One region of the Streptomyces sp. NPDC093064 genome, then DNA from elsewhere that is predicted to be linked to it. Evidence: riboswitches for the same ligand, from Rfam matches in the RefSeq annotation. Region 1 holds a riboswitch; each other region holds the start of a gene.

The links. Region 1 has a riboswitch for cyclic di-AMP ahead of ACIQFZ_RS29760 (NlpC/P60 family protein). Riboswitches for the same ligand answer to the same signal wherever they lie in the genome.
Region 2: it holds a riboswitch for cyclic di-AMP, as region 1 does, so the genes downstream of both, ACIQFZ_RS16230 (transglycosylase family protein) here and ACIQFZ_RS29760 (NlpC/P60 family protein) in region 1, are expected to answer to the same signal.
Region 3: it holds a riboswitch for cyclic di-AMP, as region 1 does, so the genes downstream of both, ACIQFZ_RS18365 (transglycosylase SLT domain-containing protein) here and ACIQFZ_RS29760 (NlpC/P60 family protein) in region 1, are expected to answer to the same signal.
Region 4: it holds a riboswitch for cyclic di-AMP, as region 1 does, so the genes downstream of both, ACIQFZ_RS27380 (C40 family peptidase) here and ACIQFZ_RS29760 (NlpC/P60 family protein) in region 1, are expected to answer to the same signal.

The regions. Positions count from the first base shown of each region.
Region 1 is NZ_JBIVPK010000032.1:17,488-20,774, reverse strand. It holds gene ACIQFZ_RS29770 (HAMP domain-containing sensor histidine kinase) at 1-486, opposite strand, end outside; gene ACIQFZ_RS29765 (response regulator transcription factor) at 489-1,235, opposite strand; cyclic di-AMP (ydaO/yuaA leader) riboswitch at 1,463-1,637, shown strand; gene ACIQFZ_RS29760 (NlpC/P60 family protein) at 1,646-3,287, shown strand, end outside.
Region 2 is NZ_JBIVPK010000011.1:158,336-161,622, forward strand. It holds gene ACIQFZ_RS16220 (cytochrome P450) at 1-149, shown strand, start outside; gene ACIQFZ_RS16225 (transglycosylase family protein) at 373-1,446, shown strand; cyclic di-AMP (ydaO/yuaA leader) riboswitch at 1,629-1,796, shown strand; gene ACIQFZ_RS16230 (transglycosylase family protein) at 1,801-2,529, shown strand; gene eno (phosphopyruvate hydratase) at 2,787-3,287, shown strand, end outside.
Region 3 is NZ_JBIVPK010000013.1:152,190-155,476, forward strand. It holds gene ACIQFZ_RS18360 (HAD family hydrolase) at 1-680, shown strand, start outside; gene ACIQFZ_RS18365 (transglycosylase SLT domain-containing protein) at 708-1,193, opposite strand; cyclic di-AMP (ydaO/yuaA leader) riboswitch at 1,199-1,385, opposite strand; gene ACIQFZ_RS18370 (polyprenyl synthetase family protein) at 1,869-2,879, shown strand; gene ACIQFZ_RS18375 (outer membrane lipoprotein carrier protein LolA) at 3,153-3,287, shown strand, end outside.
Region 4 is NZ_JBIVPK010000026.1:110,962-114,248, reverse strand. It holds partial or broken gene ACIQFZ_RS27390 (ATP-dependent Clp protease proteolytic subunit) at 1-432, shown strand, start outside; gene ACIQFZ_RS27385 (hypothetical protein) at 440-748, shown strand; cyclic di-AMP (ydaO/yuaA leader) riboswitch at 1,088-1,301, shown strand; gene ACIQFZ_RS27380 (C40 family peptidase) at 1,305-1,778, shown strand; gene ACIQFZ_RS27375 (ATP-binding protein) at 1,831-2,286, opposite strand; gene ACIQFZ_RS27370 (helix-turn-helix transcriptional regulator) at 2,514-3,287, shown strand, end outside.

The DNA.
Region 1 (3,287 bases):
CAGGTCGTGGGAGATCCAGGCGACGAGTTCCCGGCGGGAGGTCTCCAGGGCGCGCTCACGTTCCCGGGACTCGACGAGCCGGGCACTGGTGGTCGCCAACTCGCGGCTCAGCGACTCCAGTTCGGCGGTCGCCGGACCGTGGGGCGCGGCGAAGCCGCCGCCGTCGCCGAGGGAGCGGGCCGCGCGGGCGAGCTCGCGGCTGCGGGCGACGACCCAGCGGCCCAGGAGCAGCGCGGTGGCCAGGGACACCACCGCCGCCATCGCCACGACGGTGGTGACGACGGACAGGTCGTGCGTGGACAGGAACATCGCCTGGGCCACGGCCAGGGTGCCGGTGAGCATCGCGCCCACCGCCACGGCGGCGACCACGGTGAGCGAGGCCGTCAGCGAGCGCCGCCGGATCAGCCGCAGCGCGCCCGCGCCGACCAGACCCGCCACGGCGGCGCCGAGGAAGGCGTACAGGGCGATGTACAGGGTGTCGCGCACCGTCAGCTCCCCTCGTGCCCGGTGGGGTCGAACCGGTAGCCGACGCCCCATACGGTCTGGATGAGGCGGGGCCGGGCCGGGTCGTCCTCGACCTTGCCGCGCAGCCGCCGGACATGGACGGTGACCGTGGAGAGGTCGCCGAAGTCCCATCCCCACACCTCGCGCATCAGGTCCTCGCGGCTGAACACCGTGCCGGGGTGGCGCAGGAAGAAGGAGAGCAGGTCGAACTCGCGGAGCGTGAGCGCGAGTTCGGTGCCGCCCTTGGTGGCACGGCGGCCGGCCGGGTCCACGGCGAGTCCGGCCGCGGCGAGCGGCCGCGGCGCGGTGGCGGGCCGGGTGCGGCGCAGCACCGACTCCACCCGCAGGACGAGCTCGCGGGGGCTGAACGGCTTGGTGACGTAGTCGTCGGCGCCGACCTCCAGACCCAGGATGCGGTCGTCCTCGTCGCCGCGGGCGGTGAGCATGATGACCGGCACGGGACCGCGCCCGCGCATCCGGCGGCACACCTCAAGGCCGTCCATGCCCGGCAGCATCAGGTCGAGCACGACCAGGTCCGGCCAGTGGGCGGCGGCCCGGGCGAGCGCGGTCGGCCCGTCCCCGGCGCGGTCGACGACATGGCCCGCGCGGCCCAGGTAGCCGGAGACGACTTCGGCGACCGTGGCATCGTCCTCGACGACCAGCACCCGCGCCGCCTCGGCCGGCCGCCGCTCGCCGGACCCGGCACCCGTGGGCTCGTACGACTCCTGCATGCCTCCAGACTGACACCACCCCCCACACCCGCGCCGCCCCGAAGCCCTCCCCACCCTCGGACGTCCGCATTCCGTAAGGAATCCGGGCCGGACGAGCGTGAGGCACCTCACGGGAAGGTCACGAATACGTATCGGACATTCCACGCTTCAATCTTCACACCAGGCACACATGTTCGCTAAGTTGACGAACAGGCCGCACGATTGCCTCCGGCGAGTCGCGCCGGATCGTGCGACCTCCGCCGAGTCCGGTACGCCCCCACAGCGGCCGGAGCCGGGGAACCGACCAACCTCGGGGTGAAGCGGCTCAACTGTCCGTCCGGACAAGGGCCGTAGGGCACGCCTTCCACAGAACGTCCGCCCGATGCCGAGAGCAGAACCGGTAGGCGGCCCATGGGAGGAGTGCGTCTTTCTTGACGCGGGAACGACCGAGCGACGACAGGCCCAGCCGCGCCGAGGTCCAGCAGCGGATCAGCAGTCTCTACGACCAGGCGGAGAACGCCACGGGGAATTTCAACGCCACCCGCGCGATGAGCAAGAGCGCACGTACGCGGCGCGGTTCGGCTGCCTGGAGCGGTTCCGGGGGATCCGATCCGGCGCTCGACCGGGTGGCCAGGAAGTGGTTCGACGTGGGGCGCGCCCAGTTGGGTCCGACCATGCCCGCGGTCCTGCCGCCGGACCGTATGCCCAACCCGGCCAACTCCCCTGCCACCGCGCCGAGTAGGCGTCCGGCGGATGTCCGCGAGGGACTGGGCCTCGAGGCGGGCAGGGCGCCTCGGCCGGAGCTGACCGCCGGCCCGGTGGGCCCGGTACCCGAACTGCCGGCGGCGGTCCGGGACACCGCCCCACCGGAGTCGCCCCCCGCACGCACCGCGGCCGCCTCCCCCGTGGCGGAGCTGACCGCCCGCTCCATGGAACCGCCGGCCACCGGGACGGCGGGACCGGCGCCCACCGGCACCATGGAAGTACTGCCCAGCAGGACCATGCAGCCGCCGCCCACCGGCAGCATGGGAGTCCTCCCCGCCGACGTCATGCAGGCGCCATCAACCGGCAGCATGGAAGTACTGCCCACCAAGACCATGCAGCCGCCCACGGGCACCATGGGAGTCCTCCCCGCCGACATCACGCAGGCACCGCCCACCGGCAGCATGGGAGTGTTGCCCAACAGGACCATGCAGCCCCCGCCCACCGGCACCATGGACTCGCTGCCGAACAGGACCACAGGGGCGCTCCCGGCGGGAACCATGGAAGCGCCGTCCACCGGCACCATGGGAGTACTCCCCGTCGGCATCATGCAGCCGCCGCCCATCGGCACTATGCAGGCACCGCCCACCGGCAGCATGGAAGTACTGCCCGCCGACATCATGCAGGCGCCACCCACCAGCACCATGGAGGCGCTATCCGCCGGGGCCTTGGAGGCGTCGGCCACTGGGGCCATGGAGGTGCTCAGCACCGGAAGCCCGAGCGCTGCGACCCCGGACGCGGGCACCGTCGCGGGGTTTGTGGGCGTGGCCGAGGCGGGGCGTGAGGCGGTCGGCGGGGCGGGTGCCCCGGTCGCACGCCACCGGCAGGCCGCGGAGCAGCGGCCTGCCAAGGAGCGGACGCGGAACAAGCTCGCCCGGGCCGGCGAGATGCTGTCCCGGCACGCCGCGCAACAGAGCGCGCCGCCGCCCGCCGTCGTGGGGGCGCGCCCGGCCGAGGAGCCCCGGCCCGCGCCTCAGCCGGAGGCGGCCCAGTGGCAGCAGCACGCCACGGGACTGTTCGACACGACCCCGCCGCTGGACGGCAACTCGCTCTTCGACGCCAGCCAGGCCGGCGGCCCGGGAGCGGCGGGCGAGGCCGGAGCCGCCACCGGCCCCGAACCCGCTGCCGGACCCAGCGTCGGCGTCGGCGACAGCCCGGTCTCGGCCTACGAGCGGAAGGCCGCCAAGGCGCTGGCCTTCGCCCGCGCCCAGATCGGCAAGCCGTGCGTGTGGGGAGCCACCGGTCCGGGCTCCTACGACTGCTCGAGTCTCACCCAGGCCGCCTGGCGGGCCGCCGGGGTGGCCCTGCCCC
Region 2 (3,287 bases), on a different contig from region 1:
GCCTGGAGGGCCAGACCGCGCTGGCGACCCTCCTCACCCGGCTCCCGGACCTGCAACTGGACACAGATCCGGCCGACTTGCGCTGGCGCGGTGGGCTCATCATGCGCGGACTGCGGACGCTGCCGGTGCGGTTCACGCCTGGTCGGTAAGTCGCAGGGAAGCCGGACAAGGCAGGAAAAGACGCCTGCCGCCGCACCACGCCTACCCAATGACGGGCACGAAGATGACACATGTTCAACGGTGTGATCTTCACGTGATCTGTGCGGCATGAACTTGTGACAAGCGATCGTCAGCCGATACTTTCACCCATCAGCGTGGCGCCGAGTCTGCGGTCGCCACGCGGGTCACCGCTGTCGCACGAAAGGTCTCCGTATGCTCTCCGGGAACGGACGTCACCGTCGGCCCCGTCAGGCTCCGGCCCTCCTTGTCGCCGCCGGAGTGGCCGGATCCGCCATCGCCATCCCACTGATCGGCGCCGGCGGCGCCAGCGCGGCCGACGGCAACGCGTGGGACAAGGTGGCCAAGTGCGAGAGTGGCGGCGCCTGGAGCGCCAACACCGGCAACGGCTACTACGGCGGCCTTCAGTTGACGCAGGACGACTGGGAGAAGTACGGCGGCCTCGACTACGCCTCGAGCGCCGACCAGGCCAGCCGGTCCCAGCAGATAGCCGTGGCCAAGAAGCTGCTCGCCGACAAGGGCCCCGATGCCTGGCCGACGTGCGGGCTGCTCTCCGGGCTCAACAAGAAGTCCGGGGCGGCGAAGGTCGACACCGGCGTGGGTAATGCGTCCGGATCCTCCAACTCCTCCGGAAAGTCCCTCACGGACGACCTCGGTCTGTCCGACTCGTCACAGGCGTCGTCGAGCGACCCGTCCGGTTCATCCGGCTCGTCGGACGCCGACCCCGGTCCGGCCGATTCCTCCGGTTCCTCCGGCTCGCCGACCGCGTCCCCCACCACGTCCTCCCCCTCGCCGTCCTCGCCCGCCAAGAAGGGCAACCCGGCCAAGTCCGACACGTCCCCCGATGTCGCCGCAAGCGGGTTCCAGTCGCCCGACGCCTCGCCCTCGGTCACGCCGCAGCCGGGTGACACGGACAACTCGTGGCAGATCGGCGGCACTTCGACCCTGGTCGACACCGGGGCGCTCGACGCCGGGGCGCTCGGCGGTGGGCGGCACCGCGGCGGCAGTGCCGCCGAGGACCCGGCCGACAGTCACGCGGCCGCGTCCTCCGGCCGCCACGCCTCCCGCGGCGGCATCGCGCGCGCCGTCGTCGCCGACTCCTACACCGTCCGCGCCGGCGACTCGCTCGAGTCCATCGCCGACTCCCTTGACCTTCAGGGCGGATGGGATGCGCTGTACGCGGCGAACAGGGGGGCGGTCGGGTCCGACCCCAACCACATCTCTGCCGGTCAGACCCTGAATGTCCCTACCGAAACGCCCCAAAAGTAGCGGGAGTTCACGTCCCACTTCGCACCGAATGTCCCATTCGGTGAAAGTGTGGGATGACTCTCAGAAGCCCTGATCGTCTTTGGAATTCGGCGGAGCGCGTGCCTACGGTCGTGACCGCTCGTCACCGCGAGCCCCGGCTGCCGCAACGCCGAATCCTGCCAGCGGCCGTACGGGAACAGTCGTCGCGTCAAGCGCCGTGGGCAGGAGCGGGGGACCCAAGGTAAGTGCCGCGCCCGGCAGTTGACCGGAGCGGCTAGGGGTGGAGCCGTGCCTCACGCACGAGGCACGGCCGGGCAACTCAACCGGCCCGAACCCGACAGCTCACCTCGCAGGCGTCGGTGAGGGGATCCCACCATGCTGTTCTCCAGCAAGGGCAAGCACCGTCGCACGTCCAAGACCACCCGTGTCATCGCGCTCGCCGGTGTCGCCGGCGCCGCTGTCGCCGCCCCGCTGATGGCGGTCGGCGACGCCTCCGCCGCCACCGCCTCCGAGTGGGACGCGGTCGCCCAGTGCGAGTCCGGCGGCAACTGGTCCATCAACACCGGCAACGGCTTCTACGGTGGCCTCCAGTTCACCAACTCCACCTGGGCCGGGTACGGCGGCACCGCCTACGCGTCGCGCGCCGACCTGGCCTCCAAGTCGCAGCAGATAGCCGTCGCCGAGAAGGTACTCGCGGGCCAGGGCAAGGGCGCCTGGCCGGTCTGCGGCAGGGGCCTGTCCGGTGCCGCCTACACCGGCAGCGCCCCCGCGTCGTCGTCCTCGTCGTCCTCGTCGTCGTCTTCTTCGTCTTCGTCGTCGTCGAGCGGCAGCTCCGCCAAGAGCACCGCCACCCGCTCGACCGAGCAGCAGGCCGCCAACCGCTCCGCGACGCGTCCCACCCCGAGCAAGACCGTCACTACGCCGACCGGCGAGAAGGTCAGGAAGGGTGACGGCGAGTACAGGGTGGTCTCCGGCGACACCCTCAGCTCCATTGCCGCCGAGCACGGCGTCCAGGGTGGCTGGAAGAAGCTGTTCGAGCTGAACAAGGACATCGTCGACAACGCCGACCTCATCTATCCGGGCCAGCAGCTCCACCTGAAGTAAGGGCCCGTCCCGCCCTCGGCGCTTTCCAGGGCTCCCCGCCCCGGCGCGTTCCCCCCTACGCGCCGGGGCGGGGCTTTTTCGTCTCCCGCACGCCCGGCCGTTCCCGAACCTTCCCCTCCCCTTTGTTCCGAGTGGGAACAATGGGTACCGTCACTCTGTCCACGAGGCGGTCGGTCGGCCGGTCGCCGCCCCGGGACGGTTAGGCTCTAGTCGCAAGGCTCACGCCCCGCACTTCCAGCGTCACATCCCAGAAGGAGATGCTCGTGCCGTCCATCGACGTCGTCGTAGCCCGGGAAATCCTGGACTCCCGAGGCAACCCCACGGTCGAGGTCGAGGTCGGCCTCGACGACGGCAGCACCGGTCGTGCCGCCGTCCCCTCCGGCGCCTCCACCGGTGCCTTCGAGGCCATCGAGCTCCGTGACGGCGACCCCAATCGCTACCAGGGCAAGGGCGTCGAGAAGGCCGTCCTCGCCGTGATCGAGCAGATCGGCCCGGAGCTCGTCGGCTACGACGCCACCGAGCAGCGTCTGATCGACCAGGCCATGTTCGACCTGGACGCCACCGACAACAAGGGCTCGCTGGGCGCCAACGCCATCCTCGGCGTCTCCCTCGCCGTCGCCCACGCCGCCTCCGAGGCCTCGGACCTCCCCCTCTTCCGCTACCTCGGCGGTCCGAACGCGCACCTGCTGCCGGTGCCGATGATGAACATCCTGAACGGCGGCTCGCACGCCGACTCCAACGTGGACATCCAGGAGTTC
Region 3 (3,287 bases), on a different contig from region 1:
ACCTCGTGGTGACCGGACGGCCGGCACCGAGGGTGCGGGAACTGCTCGACGTCCTCGGCACCACGGGGCTCGCGGTGTGCGGTCAGGGCGCCCAGCTCTACGACGCAGGCAGCGACCGCCTGCTGTGGTCGGTCACCCTGGACCGGGAGCAGGCCGAGACCGCGCTCGGCAAGATCGAGGCCGAGGTGGGGGAGGTGCACGCCGCGGTCGACCAGGACGGGGTCGAGGGGCTCACGCTCGTCGAGCCGGGGTATCTCATGCCGCACCCGGCGCTGCCCGCCGTACGGGTCGAACGGCGCGACGACCTGTGGCGCGCGCCCATCAGCAAGGTGCTGCTGCGTCACCCGGTGCTGTCCGACGACGAGCTGGCGGCGGCGGCCCGCGGCGCGGTGGGTTCCCTCGCCACGGTCACCATGTCGGGCCCCGGGACCGTTGAACTCCAGCCGTGCGGCATCACCAAGGCGACCGGGCTGGCACTGGCCGCCGAACACCTGGGACTGGGCCGCGAGAGCGCCCTCGCCTTCGGCGACATGCCGAACGACATCCCGATGTTCCAGTGGGCCGCCCGGGGGGTCGCCATGGCCAACGCCCACCCCGAACTCAAGGCGGTGGCCGACGAGGTCACGATGTCGAACGAGGACGACGGCATCGCCGTCGTCCTCGAACGACTGTTTGTCTAGCCGGTGCGTGGTCCGGCTACGGTCCGGTCAGTACGCGCCGAAGACGTTGTCGATGGACCCGTACCGCTTGGCCGCGTAGTTGCAGGCGGCCGTGATGTTGGCGATCGGGTCGTAGATGTCCCAGGACGTGCCGTTCACGTGGTAGGCCCGGAAGGTCGGGTCGATGACCTGGAGCAGACCCTTGGACGGGATGCCCTTCCTGGCGTTGGAGTCCCAGAGGTTGATGGCACGCGGGTTGCCGGAGGACTCGCGGATGATGTTGCGGTGGATCCCGTTGTAGGAGCCCGGGATGCCCTTCTGTGCCATGACCGCCAGGGAGGCCCGGATCCAGCCGTCGAGGTTGTTCGAGTAGCCGAAGCTCGCGGCCGTCCGGACGGTGGCCGGGGTCGCCGCGGACGCGGTCGTGGCACCGAGCAGCGGCACGGCGAGGACGGCTGCGCCCGTGCCGGTGACGGCGAGGGTGCGGATGAGGCGGGCGGTGCGGGTAGAGCGGCGCTGACCGTTTGCAGGCATGGGGGAATTCCTCTCCGTCGCCTGCGAGGTGAGCTGTCGGGTTCGGGCTGGGAGGTGCCCGGCCGCGCCCTGAAGGGCACGGCTTCACCCCGAGCCGTTCCGGTGCGGCGTACGCGGTACGTACGACACCCGGCCCGGCGAACTTACCTGGGTCCCCCGCTCCTGCCGTGGGTCATTCGGTCGTTGGGATTACGGGCGGCGGCAGGATTCGGCGTCCGCCCGTTGGTGCCGGGAACGTATGCGAGAGCACATGTCCCGAACAAGTGCCGGAATCACACTCGTCCTGTTTGACCTTGGTCTGGGGTGTATGTGGTGCTTGATCCTTTGCACTTGCCAAGGTTCAACTCGGCTTGCTGTAAAGGGAATGTGAAGGAGTGCGAGAGATGGCGCGGACGGGGGGAGTGTGTTCCAAGTCACGGCTCGGGCGACCGAAGGGCAATTACCACTAAAGAGAATTGAAACCCTAATAGGGGTGAATCGGACTTCACGCGTGAGTGCGTGTGGGCCGTGTGGCTGACGCGTGATGGTGGTCACGTCGGGTGAAGTGGCCTGGCCCGTATAGGTGGGCGATATCGGTGATCGAAACGTGACCGGATACGCTGACTTGAGTGAGGGCAGCGACCTATCGACAAACCGTGTAATCCCCAGCAGACACCAGCAGACAGGAGACCCCTCGTGACCGTCGTCGGGCCATTCGGGCTGACCGTGCGGGACCAGGCTCTCGAAGCCGATGTCCAGGCCGGATTGGCGGGTGTCGAGGAAGGGCTGCTCGAAGCCACCAAGAGCGAGGTCCCGTTCATCACGGGCGCCGCCCAGCATCTCGTCAGGGCGGGCGGGAAGCGGTTCCGGCCCCTGCTCGTGATGCTCGCGTCCCAGTTCGGGGATCCGTACGCGCCGGGGATCGTGCCCTCGGCCGTGGTGGTGGAGCTGACCCATCTGGCGACGCTGTACCACGACGACGTGATGGACGAGGCCGCCGTGCGCCGCGGGGTGGCCAGCGCCAACACCCGCTGGGGCAACTCGGTCGCGGTCCTGACCGGCGACTTCCTCTTCGCCCGCGCCTCGCAGATCCTCGCCGACCTCGGCCCGGAGGCCGTGCGGGTGCAGGCCGTGGCGTTCGAGCGGCTGGTCACCGGGCAGATCCTGGAGACGGCGGGTCCGCAGGACGGCCGGGACCCGGTCGACCACTACCTGGACGTGCTGGGCGGCAAGACCGGCTCGCTGGTGGCGGTGTCGTGCCGGTTCGGCGCGATGATGTCCGGCGCCGACGAGACGGTCGTGGACGTGCTGACGCAGTACGGCGAGCGGCTGGGCGTCGCCTTCCAGCTGGCGGACGACGTCCTGGACATCGCCTCCGACTCGCACGAGTCGGGCAAGACGCCCGGCACCGATCTGCGCGAGGGCATCGCCACACTGCCGGTGCTGCGGCTGCGCGAGCGTGCGGCCCGGCTGGGGCTGGCCGAGGACATCGCCCTGTGTGAGCTGCTGGACTCCGACCTCAGCGACGACGCGCGGCACGCGGAGGCGCTGGCTGCGCTGCGGGCGCACCCGGCGCTGGAGCAGGCCCGCCGGGACACCGTGCGCTACGCCGAGGAGGCGCGGGCCGCGCTGGCGCCGTTGCGGGAGTGCGAGGCGAAGGCCGCACTGCTTCAGCTGTGCGACGCGGTGGTGCACCGGGCCGGCTGACGCCCGTCCGGTCCCGCGACCTCGCAGGACGCCCCCTCCGGGCGGCGCTCTCCACATCTACCCCTACGGGGTGGGGGAGGCGTCGCCCTTTGCGTGTCATACCGCAGGCGTACACGGAGTTGGCTCCGGGGTCTGACGCCTCCGCCCCGCCGATTTGGTCAGATGGAAACAACGGACCACACCACTCCTCACCGATCTGGGTGAGAATGGCGGCTGAGGGTTACACCCCAGTGCAGAAGGACAGCCGCCGCCGATGACGGAGGTAGGGCACACATGGCACCGAACGAATCCGAAGCCGACGACCTGCGCACGGGGCGCCGCAAGGCCGCGCGCTACGTCGTCCCGGTCACGGTGGTGGGGGTGGCGGCGGCGACCATCGGGCTCGTCCCCGCACTCGCCGCGTCCGGC
Region 4 (3,287 bases), on a different contig from region 1:
CATCAACTCCCCCGGCGGCTCGTTCAGCGCGACGCTGGCCGTCCACGACACGATGCGGTACGTGTCCTGCGACGTGGAGACGATCTGCCTGGGCCAGGCCGTCGCGTCCGCGGCGGTGCTACTGGCCGCGGGCACCCCGGGCAAGCGGTACGCGCTGCCCGGGGTGCCCGCGTGGTGCTGCGGCAGCCGTCGCTGCCCGAGCCGGTCGAGGGCCAGGCGTCCGACCTGGCGATCCAGGCGGACGAGCTGACGCGGGTGCGCGCCCGCGTGGAGGAACTGCTCGCGCGGAGCACCGGGCGGTCCGCGCGGCAGGTGCGGACCGACCTGGAGCGGGAGCAGACGCTGGACGCACAAGAGGCCCTGAGATATGAGCTGATTGACCGAATCATCCCGAACCGCGGGGCCACGCACACCGCGCCGGACGCGGGGTGAGCCGCCGATGCTGCCACCCGAGCTGCCGCCCCTGCCGGCGCTGACCCGCGCCGAGGCGGAGCTGATCGACCGTTACCTGGAGGCGGCCGACCTGCTGGGCCGCGCCAACCCGGGACGGCCCGGAGACACCTACCGGGCTCTGAGGGCTGCCCAGGCGCTCGTCGGCAGAGCAGTGGAGCTGCGGGACACGCTGGCGCTGATGCACCGGCGGGGCGAGACCGAGCTGCATGCGGACACTCCGGCCCGGGCGCTGCGGGTGCTGGACGGCGAGCGGCGCACGGCCCGCGTCACCCTGCCTCCCGACTGCGGAAGTTGACGTCATCCACAGCCGCGGTCTCGGCGGGCGAAGGGGCCCATCTGTCTGGACACGGGGGGAAATCACCCCGAATGACCGACCGCCTTTCGGTGTAGGTTCAGCTCCCTTTTCGGGACCGCCGCAGTTGCGCAACACGCCTCCCCGGATGGCGGAATGAGGTGCTCCGGTGCTGGTCCGGGGGTCGTCGCGGGAGGGGGCAGCCGTTCGATCGCGAGGGTGTCCACCCGAACGGGCGCGTGGTGAGTAACAACACAAACACGCGGTTCCGTTGGGATTTTCGGACATCCGTAGGTGAAGATCCCTGTCTGACGACAAGCCCCCGCCACAACGGCGGGGCGGTCCGGGCGGACGCCGAGTCCTGCCGCCGCCCGGATGACCGGTCGACAGGAGTGGATCGGCAGGAGTGGAGGACCCAAGCACGACGGGTCGCCGGAACGGTCACGCCATGGCCGGTCCGAGCAGCCCTTGGGGTGAAGCCGCGACAACGCGGCCGGGCAACTTCGCCAGCCCGAATCCGACAGGTCATCCTTCACAGGCGGCTGACGAAGGGTTGCGCATGACTGCGCTCAATCGTGTCCCGTCGCTGATGGCCCGGGCCGGTACGGCCTCGGCCCTGACCCTGGCCGCCGTGGGCGGCTCGATCGTGGTCCCGGGTGTGGCCTCCGAAGCCTCGGCCGCGACGACCGCGAACACGGTGCTGCGGATCGCGGCGTCCAAGCAGGGGTCGCCCTACCAGTGGGGCGCCACGGGGCCGCGGAGGTTCGACTGCTCCGGGCTCACGCTGTACTCGTTCAAGAGGGCGGGCAAGACGCTGCCCCGCACGGCCGCACAGCAGTACAACAAGAGCCGGCACATCTCCGCGGGCAGCCGCCGAGCCGGGGACCTGGTGTTCTTCCACTCGGGCTCGAACGTGTACCACGTGGGCATCTACGCCGGCAAGGGCAAGATCTGGCACGCCCCGAAGACCGGGGACGTGGTGAAGCTCCAGAAGATCTGGACGAAGAGCGTCTGGTACGGCCGGGTGCGCTGATCCGGCCGCGGTGCGGTGCGGTGGCGGAGCTTCGACTCGTCACCGCACGTTCCTACGGTTCCTGACCCGCGGCCGTCACCCGGCGGGCGGGAACCGACCACGGAAGTTCGATGCAGACCGTCTTGCCGCCCTCCCGGGTCGGCCGCACGGTCAGACTGCCGCCGCACTCGGCGGTGAGCCACCGGATGATCACCATGCCCCGGCCGTTGTCCTGCTGGACGGCGGCCGGCAGGCGTTTCGGGAACCGGGGGTGGCTGTCGGTGACCCCGATGTGCAGTCGTTCGTCTCGCACGAGGACAAGGTCCACCGTGAAGGTGGGTGACTGCCCGAAAGTGTGCTGTACGGCGTTGGTGGCGAGTTCGGAGACGATGAGCCGGACCGTCTCGGCGGTGTCCGCGGCCGGCGGCAGGCCCCACTCCGCGAGCGTGCCGGCCACATAGGCACGGGCCGCGTAGACCGAGGCGGGATCGCTCGGCAGAGTGACGGATGCTTCCAGATGGTCTGCCATGGCGACGTCGTCCCTTTCCCACGGGGCCGGAGTCCGACACTGAGCGGATGATTCGAGTACGGTCCCGCACTGGTGCTTCGCCGTCAGACTGCCATCAGCACTCCGGTCTCGGTGGCGATCCACCGAGATATGCATATATCTGTCGCTCGATGCGGTGAACTCTGCGACGGCAGACCGTATCCGGAGCGGGTCGCGTGGAGCGTTCAGAGGGAGCGAGGGAGTAGCCCATGCAACACGGTCCCGAGGTGCGCCGGCGGAAGCTGGGCGCCGAACTGCGCGCCCTGCGCACCGGCGCGGGTCTCACCAGCGGTGAGGCGGCCCGCCTGGTCGGCTGGCACCAGTCGAAGGTCAGCCGGATCGAGACCGGCACCAGCGGGGTGAAACCGGCCGATGTGCGCTCGCTCCTGGACGCGTACGCCGTCCACGACGCCCAGCTGCGCGAGTTGCTCCTGGTGCTCGCGGGGCTGGACGACGGCGGCGACCGGCACCACTGGTGGCACGCCTATCGCGGAGTGCTGCCGCCGACCTACCGGGACTTCATCAGCCTGGAGTCGCAGGCGAGCGGGATGCGCACCCTGGAGACCTCGGTCGTCCCCGGCCTGCTCCAGACGCCCGAGTACGCGCGCGCGGTCACCCGGGCCGCCGTGGACGGGCTCGACGAGGACCGGCTGGACGCGCTGGTGGAGGTGCGGCTGGCCCGCCAGGACGTGCTGCGCTCGCGACCGCCGCTGAAGCTGGACGCAGTGCTGGACGAGGCGGTGCTGCGCCGGGAGGTGGGCGGGCCCGAGGTGATGAGGCGGCAGCTGGAGCGGCTGACGGAGGCGGCCCGGCTCCCCCAAGTACGGCTCCAGGTGTTGCCGTTCGCCGCCGGCGCTCACATCGGCATCACCGGCCCTTTTGTTATTTTCTCATTTTCGAACGCTTCTGATCTGAACGTAGTGGTTCTCGACCACTTGACGAGTAGCCTCCACCTCGAGCGGAAAGAAGACCTAGAGGCCTAC